3 regions of the Massilia jejuensis genome follow, and region 2 is predicted to be linked to each of the others. Evidence: predicted binding sites of a transcription regulator. Region 2 holds the regulator's gene; each other region holds the start of a gene.
The links. The regulator FliA, encoded in region 2, starts transcription of late flagellar genes. The targets are predictions, from matches to a motif close to CTAAAGTTTNNNNNNNNNNNGCCGNTA.

Region 1: a site for FliA is predicted at 1,409-1,435, ahead of ACFPOU_RS14745 (LPP20 family lipoprotein). Genes of this name have one in related genera too.
Region 3: a site for FliA is predicted at 1,559-1,585, ahead of ACFPOU_RS13600 (flagellar protein FliT). Genes of this name have one in related genera too.

Annotation. Positions count from the first base shown of each region.
Region 1 covers NZ_JBHSMS010000044.1:1,892-5,164, reverse strand. The annotation lists gene ACFPOU_RS14750 (flagella assembly protein FlgT middle domain-containing protein) at 1-838, opposite strand, end outside; gene ACFPOU_RS14745 (LPP20 family lipoprotein) at 828-1,361, opposite strand; gene ACFPOU_RS14740 (TraB/GumN family protein) at 1,652-2,692, shown strand; gene ACFPOU_RS14735 (sugar-transfer associated ATP-grasp domain-containing protein) at 2,860-3,273, shown strand, end outside.
Region 2 covers NZ_JBHSMS010000003.1:91,931-95,203, forward strand. The annotation lists gene motD (flagellar motor protein MotD) at 1-236, opposite strand, end outside; gene ACFPOU_RS00525 (flagellar motor protein) at 238-981, opposite strand; gene ACFPOU_RS00530 (RNA polymerase sigma factor FliA) at 963-1,691, opposite strand; gene ACFPOU_RS00535 (MinD/ParA family ATP-binding protein) at 1,708-2,547, opposite strand; gene flhF (flagellar biosynthesis protein FlhF) at 2,540-3,273, opposite strand, start outside.
Region 3 covers NZ_JBHSMS010000040.1:111,668-114,940, reverse strand. The annotation lists gene ACFPOU_RS13605 (M13 family metallopeptidase) at 1-1,336, opposite strand, end outside; gene ACFPOU_RS13600 (flagellar protein FliT) at 1,636-1,917, shown strand; gene ACFPOU_RS13595 (FimV/HubP-related protein) at 2,345-3,273, opposite strand, start outside.

The DNA.
Region 1 (3,273 bases), on a different contig from region 2:
CGCGCAGGATCGCGCCGCCAAAGGGGGTGGCGGCGAAGCTGGCACTGCCGAAAGGCTTGTCGCGCCCGATGCGCTGTGCGCCCACCTGTTCGACCATGGCCGTACGCTGTGCCAGCAGGGCGCCGGAAAGACCGTCGTGCACATAGAAGGCGAGCTCGATGCGGCGCGCGTTCTTCCTGATCAAGCCGTAATACGTGGGCTGCTCGAAACGGCTGGCGTCGACGATCTCGCCCGACACGACGAACTGGCTTTCGTACAGCGCGGCCAGGCGGCGCACGGCGGCCGTGTCCGCGCTCGGGCCGGTGGCGCCGGGCGAGAGGACGTAGGGGCTTTCCTTGCCGAGGAATTTGCCGGAAGCGCCCATGCGGCGCAGCAGCTCCTGCGGCAGGCGGATGGCGATGTCGTCGACGTCGTCGAGCTGCGGCGAGCGGCGCACGTGGAAGGGCGTGACGACGAGCTTTTTCTTGTAGCCGAGATCGACGCTGCCGCGCGGGCGCGCGTCGGCTTCGTCCACCGCGATTCGCACGTGCAGCAGCTGGCCGGCCTGCCATTCGCGCAGCACTGTATAACGCGAAAAATCGGCGGTCGGCTGGACGCGGCTGCTGCCGACCGTCTTGCCCCCAGTGGCGGCGCCGGCGGCCAGGTCGACACGGGCGCCGCTGCGCAGGCCGAGCTGTTCGAGGGCGTCGCGGATGGCGTTCTGGCGGGCGCGCGCCAGGCCGCCGTCGGCGACCGAGGCCACGCCTTCGGCTTCGATCGGCGCGGCGCGGGCGGGGATGGAAAGATTCAGCAGCAGCGCCAGCAAGGCGCCGCCAAGCAATCCGGACTTACCGGGCATGGTAGAACGACGCGCCGTAGGCGGCGCCGGAACCGGCATTGCCCACCAGGGTGCGCGCGTTCTTGGCCGCCGTCGGGGCGGCATGCGCGGAAGGAGCGGGGGATTGGGCCGCATTGGTGTCGAAATCCATCTCCACGGTCGTCTCGTAGGTGCCGTCTTCGCGCTGGACGTTGTTCGTCACGCGCGCGCCACGGATGAAGGCGTCAATATACACCTTGAAACTGTCGTCTTTCAGCGCCAGCGAGCCAACCGTGCTGCCGCCTTCGATGCGCAGGCCGTAGACCTGTTCGGCCATGGCGCGGTAAGCGTCCAGGCGCGCGGCGCGCATGGCCAGCAGCTTGCGCTGGGCCGGCGCGACGCGGTCGCACTGGCCGTCGCAGGCGGCCATGTTGACGGCGCCGTAGCCGGTGGCGTTCAGGGTCACGATGGCCGGCTGCGCCGGGACGGGTTTCGACATGCGCATGGCGCCGCAGGCGGACAGCAGCGAAGCGGCGGCAAGGATGAGGACAGCGGCGAGTTTCATGATCGATCCGGGTAAGTGCAGGCGCCAGGTGGCGCTATCAGTCTGGATAACGGCCGTTGGCGCCGGATCTTGATGGCTGCAGGAAATATTTATCCCAAAATCGCGCCTGTCCGTGCGTGGGTTGCCAGCGTGTCGCGCTTCCCTCGCGCACCGTCCCGCGCGCGCGGCACGCGAAAGCCGCCTGCCCGAGTTATTAGCCATGCATATGGCTCTTGTAACATCTTGTCGCTTGCATATATCGATTAGTGGCAACACAATATCGTTCGGCTAACAACTAGAAAGATGCCACGATGTTGAAACACGTCATTCCCGCCTTGTGCCTGTGCTTCTTGCGCTTGCCCGCATGGGCACAAACCGAGGCGCCGCCGGTCGCTTCGCCGGCCGCGGCGAGCGCGGCGGCCGTGCCGACCATGGACGATGGCGAGGCGATCCCGCAAACGATCCTCGTTTCCGGCAGCCGCCCGGGACCGGGTTTGTGGAAGGTATCGAAGGACGGCAAGGTGATGTGGGTGCTCGGCACCTATGCGCCGCTGCCGGCGCAAATGGAATGGCGCTCGAGCAGGGTCGAGCGGGTCATCGCGACCTCCCAGGAATACCTGAAGGCGCCGGGTGTCTCGATCGAGGTCGGCTTGGGAGCCGTGACGGCGCTGCCCTTCCTGATCGGAATCAAGAAGAATCCGGACGGCGCCGAACTCAAGGACGTGCTGCCACCGGCGCTGTATGCGCGCTGGGAGCCCTTGAAGGCCAAGTTTTTCGCCAACGACAGCGGTATCGAACGCCAACGCCCCGCCTTCGTCGCCGGGGAACTGTATGCACGCGCCCTGAAGCAAGCCGGACTTTCGGGCGGCGACGCGGTGCGCATCCAGGTCGGAAAACTGGCGGAGAAGCACAATCTCAAGTTCACGGACGCCACCTATCGCGTCACCATCAAGGATCCCGGCAAGGCGGCGCGCGAGTTCAAGAAGTCGGCAATGGACGATGTGCCTTGTCTGCTGAAAACGATTGAAAGCCTGGACACCGACGTCGAGGCCATGCGCGCCCATGCCAATGCCTGGGCGATCGGCGACCTGGACGACATTCGCAAGCTGAGCTTCGACGACCGGGCCAATGCCTGCATCCACGCCCTGAGTACGGGTTCGCTCGGGAGAAATCAGCCGGAACTCAAGACCGCGCAGGAGACTGCCCTGGCGCAATGGGTCGCCGCTGCCGAGAAGGCGCTCGCCACCAATGCGAGCACCTTCACGGTCGTGCATATCAAGGAAATCCTCAATCCGAAAGGCGTGATCGCGACGCTGCAGGCCAGGGGCTATACGGTCGAAGCGCCGCAATAATCCCACAAGGTCCTGTGCGCGCCCGTCGTCGTTGCGCAGCGCCCGTCCGGCAAGGCCCGATTGAAGCGGGCTGAACTGTTAATGCGTTATCATGTTTGCCCCCGTTCGTGCACGATCCGCACTGGTGCGGGGCCCAGGGGCAAACCTGTCAAGTAAAGGGTAGAGCAATGAAGCTGTCAAAAGTACTGGATGTCGCCTCGCAGTACATGCGCGCGCAGCGATATGCCCTCTCGTCGATCAGACGTCCGTCCGACATGCATCTGCTTTGGGGCCCCCTCTATGCGCGTACGAATCTCGGCCTCGGCGCCAAGTTGTTTTCGCTCTACAGCCTGGCCGACGTGCCGAAGCACACCTGGTCGGATTACCTCGACAACGAGCCGCTGAAGAAGCGCTATGCCGCCATCGCCTCGAAAGAGGGGTGCGAGCTGGCCGACAACAAGATCAAGTTCTTCGAGCATTGCAGCCGGCACGCGATACCGACGGCGAACATTGTTGCGCTGATTACCAGAGCGCCTGCCGGCGACAGCACGATTCCCCATGTGCTGGCGGCAGCCGACCTGGCCAGGGTGCTGGCGCCCGGT
Region 2 (3,273 bases):
GCGATCAGGTTCGCCAGGGGAAGCTGTTCGATATTGCTGCTGGCCTGCGGCACCGCGGGCCGGCCGCCGAAGGCATCGCCCAGGGCATCGGACAGCACCTTGTACTTGCCGATGTTAACGACCGAAATGGCGTACATCACGACGAAGAAGGCAAACAGCAGCGTGATGAAATCGGCATAGGAAATCAGCCAGCGATCGTGGTGTTCGCTCGTCTCGTCGTAGCGCTTCCTGGCCATGTCAGCGCTTCGCCAGCAGGCTGGCCACGCGCTCCTCGACCACGCGCGTGTGGTTGCCGCTGGCGATGTCGTGGAACACGTCGATCAGGATTTCGTACTGCGCGACCTGGTCCGACACGATCGCCTTGAGCTTGTTCCCGACCGGCAGGAAGAACAGGTTCGCCAGCCCGACGCCGTACACGGTCGAGACGAAAGCCACCGCGATGCCCGAGCCCAGGCGCGCCGGATCGGACAGGTTTTCCATCACGTGGATCAGGCCCAGCACCGCGCCCACGATGCCGATCGTCGGCGAATAGCCGGCCGCCGCTTCCCACACGCGCGCGGCCTGGCGCTCGGCGAATTCGATGGCGGTTACTTCCGTTTCCAGCAGGTTGCGGATTTTTTCGGGCGCGATGCCGTCGACGATCAGGCGCAAGCCTTTCTGGATGAACAGATCCTTGGCGCCCATGTACTGCTCCAGCGCCAGCAGGCCGTCGCGCCGTGCCGTATGGCTCCACAGCGCGATCTCGCGCGAGAGCGGCTGGCGCCGGCTCTTCGGCGGAAAGAACACCCAGCGCAGCATGTGCATGCCGCGCGCGAAGGTGCGCGCTTCCGATTGCAGCAAGACCGCGCCGAAGGTGCCGACCACGACGATCGCGAACGCCGCCGGCTGGACCAGCGACGCGAAGCGCCCGCCGTCGAGCGTATGCCCGACGACCAGGCCGGCCACGGCCAGCGCCAGGCCGATCAGGCTGGCGAAGTCCACAGCTTTTCCTTGAGCGAGGCGCGCAGGCGGGCCACCGCTTGCGTATGCAGTTGCGAGACGCGCGACTCGGACACCCCGAGCACCGCGCCGATTTCCTTCAGGTTCAATTCTTCTTCGTAATACAGGCCCATCAGGATCTTCTCGCGCGGCGGCAAGGAATCGATGGCCTCGATCACGGCCGAGCGGAAGTCGGTGTCGAGCAGCGCGCGCAGCGGGTCGTCGTCGTCGACCGCATAGCGGTCCAGGAAACTGTCGTTGCCGTCTTCGTCGTGGAAATCCTCGTAATAGACGAGCTGGTGGCCGCCGCCTTCGAACAGCATTTCCTGGTACTCCGGGAGCGAGACGCCGAGCGACTTGGCCACCTCGAGCTCGCTCGGCGGACGGCCCAGCTGCTGCTGCAGCTTGGTCATGGCCGTCTCGACCTTCTTCATGCTCGAACGGGTGCTACGCGGCAGCCAGTCGTTGCTGCGCAGCTCGTCGACCATGGCGCCGCGGATGCGCAGCACGGCATAGGTCTCGAACTGGGCGCCGTGGTTGTCTTCATAGCGGTTGATGGCATCGAGCAGGCCCATCATGCCGGCCTGGATCAGGTCGTCCACCTCGACCGAGGGAGGCAACTTGGCCTTCATCTGGTGCGCCAGGCGCTTCACGAGCGCGGCATGCTCGGTGAGCATATGGTTCTTGTCCGCTTTCCCTTTGACGGTATACATGCTTGTGCTTTTTTTCTCAGGAACCAAAATGCGCGCCGCCGCTCTGGCGCTCCAACCGGGTCAGGGGAGGCAGCGCAAAGCGCCCCGCCAGCGCGCGGAAAGCGACCGACGCCCCCGCCAGCGGAAAGGCATCGACCACCGAGCGCCCCAGGCGCGCCGCGCGGTGCAGGTATTCGTCCGCCGGCACCGAACCCATCGAGGTCAATGTTACCGCAAGGTAACGACTTGCTGCCGCCGACATATTATCGTAAACCACCTTCGCCTCGGCCTCGGAAGCGCCCGTGACGAGGATGCCGAAGGGACGGCGTCCGAGCGCCTGCGCCAGGCGCTTGACCAGCCCGTAGGCGTTGGTGATCGAGGTCGCGCTGGTCGAGACCTGGATCACGATTTCGGAATCGGCCAGCAGCGGCACGGGGAAGCCGCCATCGCGGTCCAGTTCGCCATCGACGATGACGATGCCGCCCTGCTTCTTCACCAGCACGCCGAAGGCGGTCGACAGGCGGCGCGCCTCGTCGCTGCCCGCCGCAGGCACCTGGCCGTCGCGCGCCAGCAGCGCCACGTTGAAACCCTGGGGGGCCAGCTGCACCACCTGGCTCAGCGCGCATTCCTGGCGCGCCACCTGCAGCAGGCCCGCATGGCGCTCCAGCCCGAGGCGGCGGGCAGCGCCGTCATCGCGGCGGCAGGCGTCGACGATCAGCACCTCGTTGCCGGCCTGGGCCAGCGAGGCGCCCAGGTTGACCAGCATCGCGCCCTTGTCGTCGGCAGGCGTGGCGGAAAGAAAGGTGACGATGCGCGGCTTGGGGCCGGCCAGCATCCGGCGCAGGCCTTCGGCCTGGTCAAAGTCGAAACTAGCCAACGCGCACCTCGCGCAGGCTCTCGTCCTTGTGCAGGTTGCCCGTGTTCGCCATCATCAGCGGCAGGTCGGCGTCCTCGACATTGTTGGCCGCATCGCGGCGGCTGCGGAAGGCGCGGTCGACCAGCATCGCGCGGTCGGCCAGGTGCAGGTCTTCCGGCACGCGCTGGCCGTTCGAGATGTAATGCAGGTTCAATTTCTGCCGGATTACCACGTCGAGCACGTTGCCGATCGAAGCGGCTTCGTCGAGCTTGGTCATGATGCAGCCATGCAAGCCGCTGCCCTGGTAGGCGCGCACGACTTCGGCCAGGGTTTCGTTGGTGGAGGTGGCGTTCAGGCACAGCAGGCGTTTCACGTCCGCGCCGGCGCCGGCGAGCATGGCCACCTGCTCCGTCACCATCTGGTCGCGCTGCGACATGCCGATGGTGTCGATCAGCACCGTGTGCTTGTTGCGCAGCTCTTTCAGGGCGATGCGCAGGTCGGCCTCGTCCTTCACCGAATGCACCATCACGCCCAGGATCTTGCCGTAGATACGCAGCTGCTCGTGGCCGCCGATACGGTAGGCGTCGGTGGTGATCAGGGCCAGCTTTTCCGGACCGTGGCGCATCACGCAGCGCGCGGCCAGCTTGGCGGTGGTAGTGGTCTTGCCGACGCCGGTCGGGCCGACCAGGGCGAACACGCCGCCCTGGTCGAGCAGCGTATCCTCGTCTGCCATCGTGGTGAGGTTGC
Region 3 (3,273 bases), on a different contig from region 2:
TCCAGCGCTCCGGATAGCCGATGCCGACATACAGCGCTTTCACCTTGGCCTGGGCATGCGCGCGGGTGGCCGGCGCCATCCACGCAAGCTTGTCGATACGGCGGCTGAAGGCGTCGATGATATTGGCCACCATTGCCTGTACCTTGGCCTTGTTTTCGGCTGGGAAATAACGGGCGACGTAGAGCTTGCCGACGGCCTCGTCCATCGCCGCATTGGTGGCGCCGAGCGCGCGCTTCCAGCGCCCCGACTGCTGCTGAGCACCGCTCAGCGCCTTGCCATTGAATTCGAAGCGCTGGTCGGAAAAGGCCTTCGGCAGCAGGCCTGCGTACTGGTTCAGCTTGTGGAAAGCCAGGTAGTCGCGCCAGGTGGCGACGTCGGCGTCGGCCAGCAGCTTGGCCGCGCCGACGATGGCGCCCGGGTGATAGACCTGGAAGCGGTCCTGGCCGGACAAGCCGGCCGCCCTGAAGAAGGCGTTCCAGTCGACACCCGGGGCCTTGGCCGCGAAATCCTGCATGGTCCAGACATGGTTTGACTTCTGGATATTCGCCGACTCCTCGCGCGTGGCGTGGGTCTGCGCCAGCGCCAGCTCGAGTTCGAAGACGCGCGCGGCGCGCGCGTCGCTCCTGTCCATGCCGGCCAGCTTGAGCATGGCGGCGATGTGCTGCTGGTACCGGGTGCGCAGCTCGGCCATGCGCGCATTGTTCTCGAGGTAATAGGCGCGGTCCGGCAAGCCGAGACCGCCCTGCAGCAGATAAGGCAGGTTGCGGGACGGTTCGGCCAGGCCTTGCGCCACCCATAGGCCGAACAGGTTCTCGGTGAAGAAATTGGTGGCGTTCAGGGGATCGACGTCGGCGCGGATCGAGCCGCCGAGCGCGCGCACCAGGCCGGCCTTGTCCTTGATGCCGGCAATACTCGCCAACACGGGTCTCAGCGGCGCCAGGCCGCGCTTCTCGATACCGGCTTCATCCATGTAGGCCGCGTAGAAGTCGGCCACCTTGCGCGCTTCGCCGCTCGTGCCCTTGGCCGCGCCGAGTTCCTCGATCATTGTTGCGATGCGCTCGTTGGTATCCTCGGCCAGGGCGCCCATCGCGCTCCAGGAACCGCGGTCGGCCGGGATCTCGGTCCTGGCCAGCCAGTCGCCATTGGCCCAGGTAAAGAAGTCGTCGCCCGGCAGCACCGTCATGGCGGCGCTCTTGCCTGGGGCGGGTTTGTCGGCGGGCGGCGCGACCTGGACCGCCTGGCCTGCCTGGACTGCGGCGATCGCCGGCGCGCCCAGGGCGCCACCGCAGAAGGCCAGAACGATGGCGGTGGTCGTCGGTGTCCAGCGAGTCTGCATGCTTTTCCTCGAATGATGAAGGATTGGATGACAATATAAGGACCGGATGACGCATCACGGTAGCGCTGCCGGCAAGGCGGCCAGCGCATCCGGTCCGAAGTTCTGGCCGCGACGTGTCGGTCAGTGTACCGCTCTCCCCTGTCCGCATGGCGCGTCGGCCGACGCCCCCGGCGACCGGAGCGCGCGGCTGGAAAAACTTTTCAATTATTTTCGCAAATACCCCTAAAGTTCCACCGCGCCCTGCCGTAAAAGGAGGACAACCGGTAATCCAGCCGAAAAAAAATTGTCGCGGCACTAACATGACCTCCAACGAAGTTCTCTCGATGTACGAAAATATTGCTGGCTTGACGGGCAAGATGGCGGTCGCGGCGCAATCGGGTGACTGGAAGCATTTCGACAGCTTGAAGGCGCAGTGCGCGGCTCAGGCGGGCGCGACGGCAAGCGGCGTGCCGCCGCTGGAAGGCGCCAAGCGCCTGCGCAAGATCGACCTGCTCAAGCAGATCATGGCCAACGACCGCGCCGTGCGCGACGTGACCGAGCCATGGATGGGCCAGCTGGAGCGCGCGATGCGCGCGCATTGAACCGCCCTCCCCGCGTCGTACGACAAGCGCCTGCGGGCGCTTTTTTTACGTCTGGACGAAAGACGCCTGCAATCGCAACGGAGGGAGCGAGCATGCCGACCGAGCCCTCCCGCACCACCCTGCCGACGGGTCCGCACTCCCGAAGCGTGCGCCGAGTGGACGCACAACAAAAAAGCGCCCGCAGGCGCTTGTTTGCTACGCAAGGGGTTGCGTATGAATTCGGAGAGCAACACCAGGTCGTCCCGGTGTTGCCTCTTTGCCGGTTGCATCCGGCGTCCGCTGCCGCTGTTGGCAGCGTGACCGCTTCCGAAAACAGGCGTCTCGCGACGTACATCCGGTACCCGCGCCACGCTATCGGTGGTGGCTGCGCCGAACTCTGTTTCGTTTTGTGGTTTTGATAACCAACAAATTCAGTATAGCGCAAATTTTAAGGATGTGTGATCGATTCGTGCGTGCCCTGTTCCGGCTGGGAAATCGCGTCGTCCAGGACCGGTTCGGCCGCCTTGGAAGGCGTTCCCTTGCCCCGTCCCGGCATCAGGCGCGCCTTCACCGCCGCCATGAAATGCGGCGTCGGCGCGCCGGGTACCGGCGCCGCCTTCGGCAGCTTGGCCGGTTTGTGCAGCGCCGCGATCTTGCCGAAGCCGGCGCCGTGGCGGCGGCGCAGCAGCATCAGCACCAGGGCGCCGAGCGCCAGCATGGCGGCCAGGCCGGCGCCGATCAGCTGCCATGGGGTGTCGGGTGCGGGCGGCTCGGCCTTCTTCGGCTTGCGGTGGATGCGCGGCGCGCCCGTGGGGGCGTCGCCGGGTGTCGCCTGCGCCGCCGGGGCGGACGCCGCGACGGGCCGCGGCGGCGCCGGCGGCGCGGTGCCTTGCAGCAGCTTGACCTTGTCTTCGAGCCGGTCCAGTTGCCGATGCAGCGCTGTATTCTTCTCGCCGAGCGCGACGCAGGCGTCCACATGCGCGCTGGGCGCCTGCGGGGCGCAGCTGGGCGCTTCGGCCGCGGCTTTCATGGGAGCAGCCGCTTTTTTCACGGGCGCCGGCCTGGGCGCGGCCTTGCGCGGCACGGGCGGTGTCGGCCCGCCCGCTTCCACGTATTCCTCGCCCGCATGCAGGGCAGCGGCCAGGCGCGGCGCCGGCACCGGCGCGCGGGCCGGGGCAGGAAGCTGGGGCGCCGGCTGCAGCTTCGGCGTCTCGGGCACGGGCGGCGGCGGCGGCGCCGGGTTCGGGTCCGGCGTCAGCCACAGGGTCACCAGGCGCACGCTGCGCTGGCCGCCGTCGGCCAGCTCGAGGTACAGGTGGAGATGGCGGCTCTCGACCGGTTTGAGCGAGGTCAGATGCAGGAACTGGCGGCCGTCGC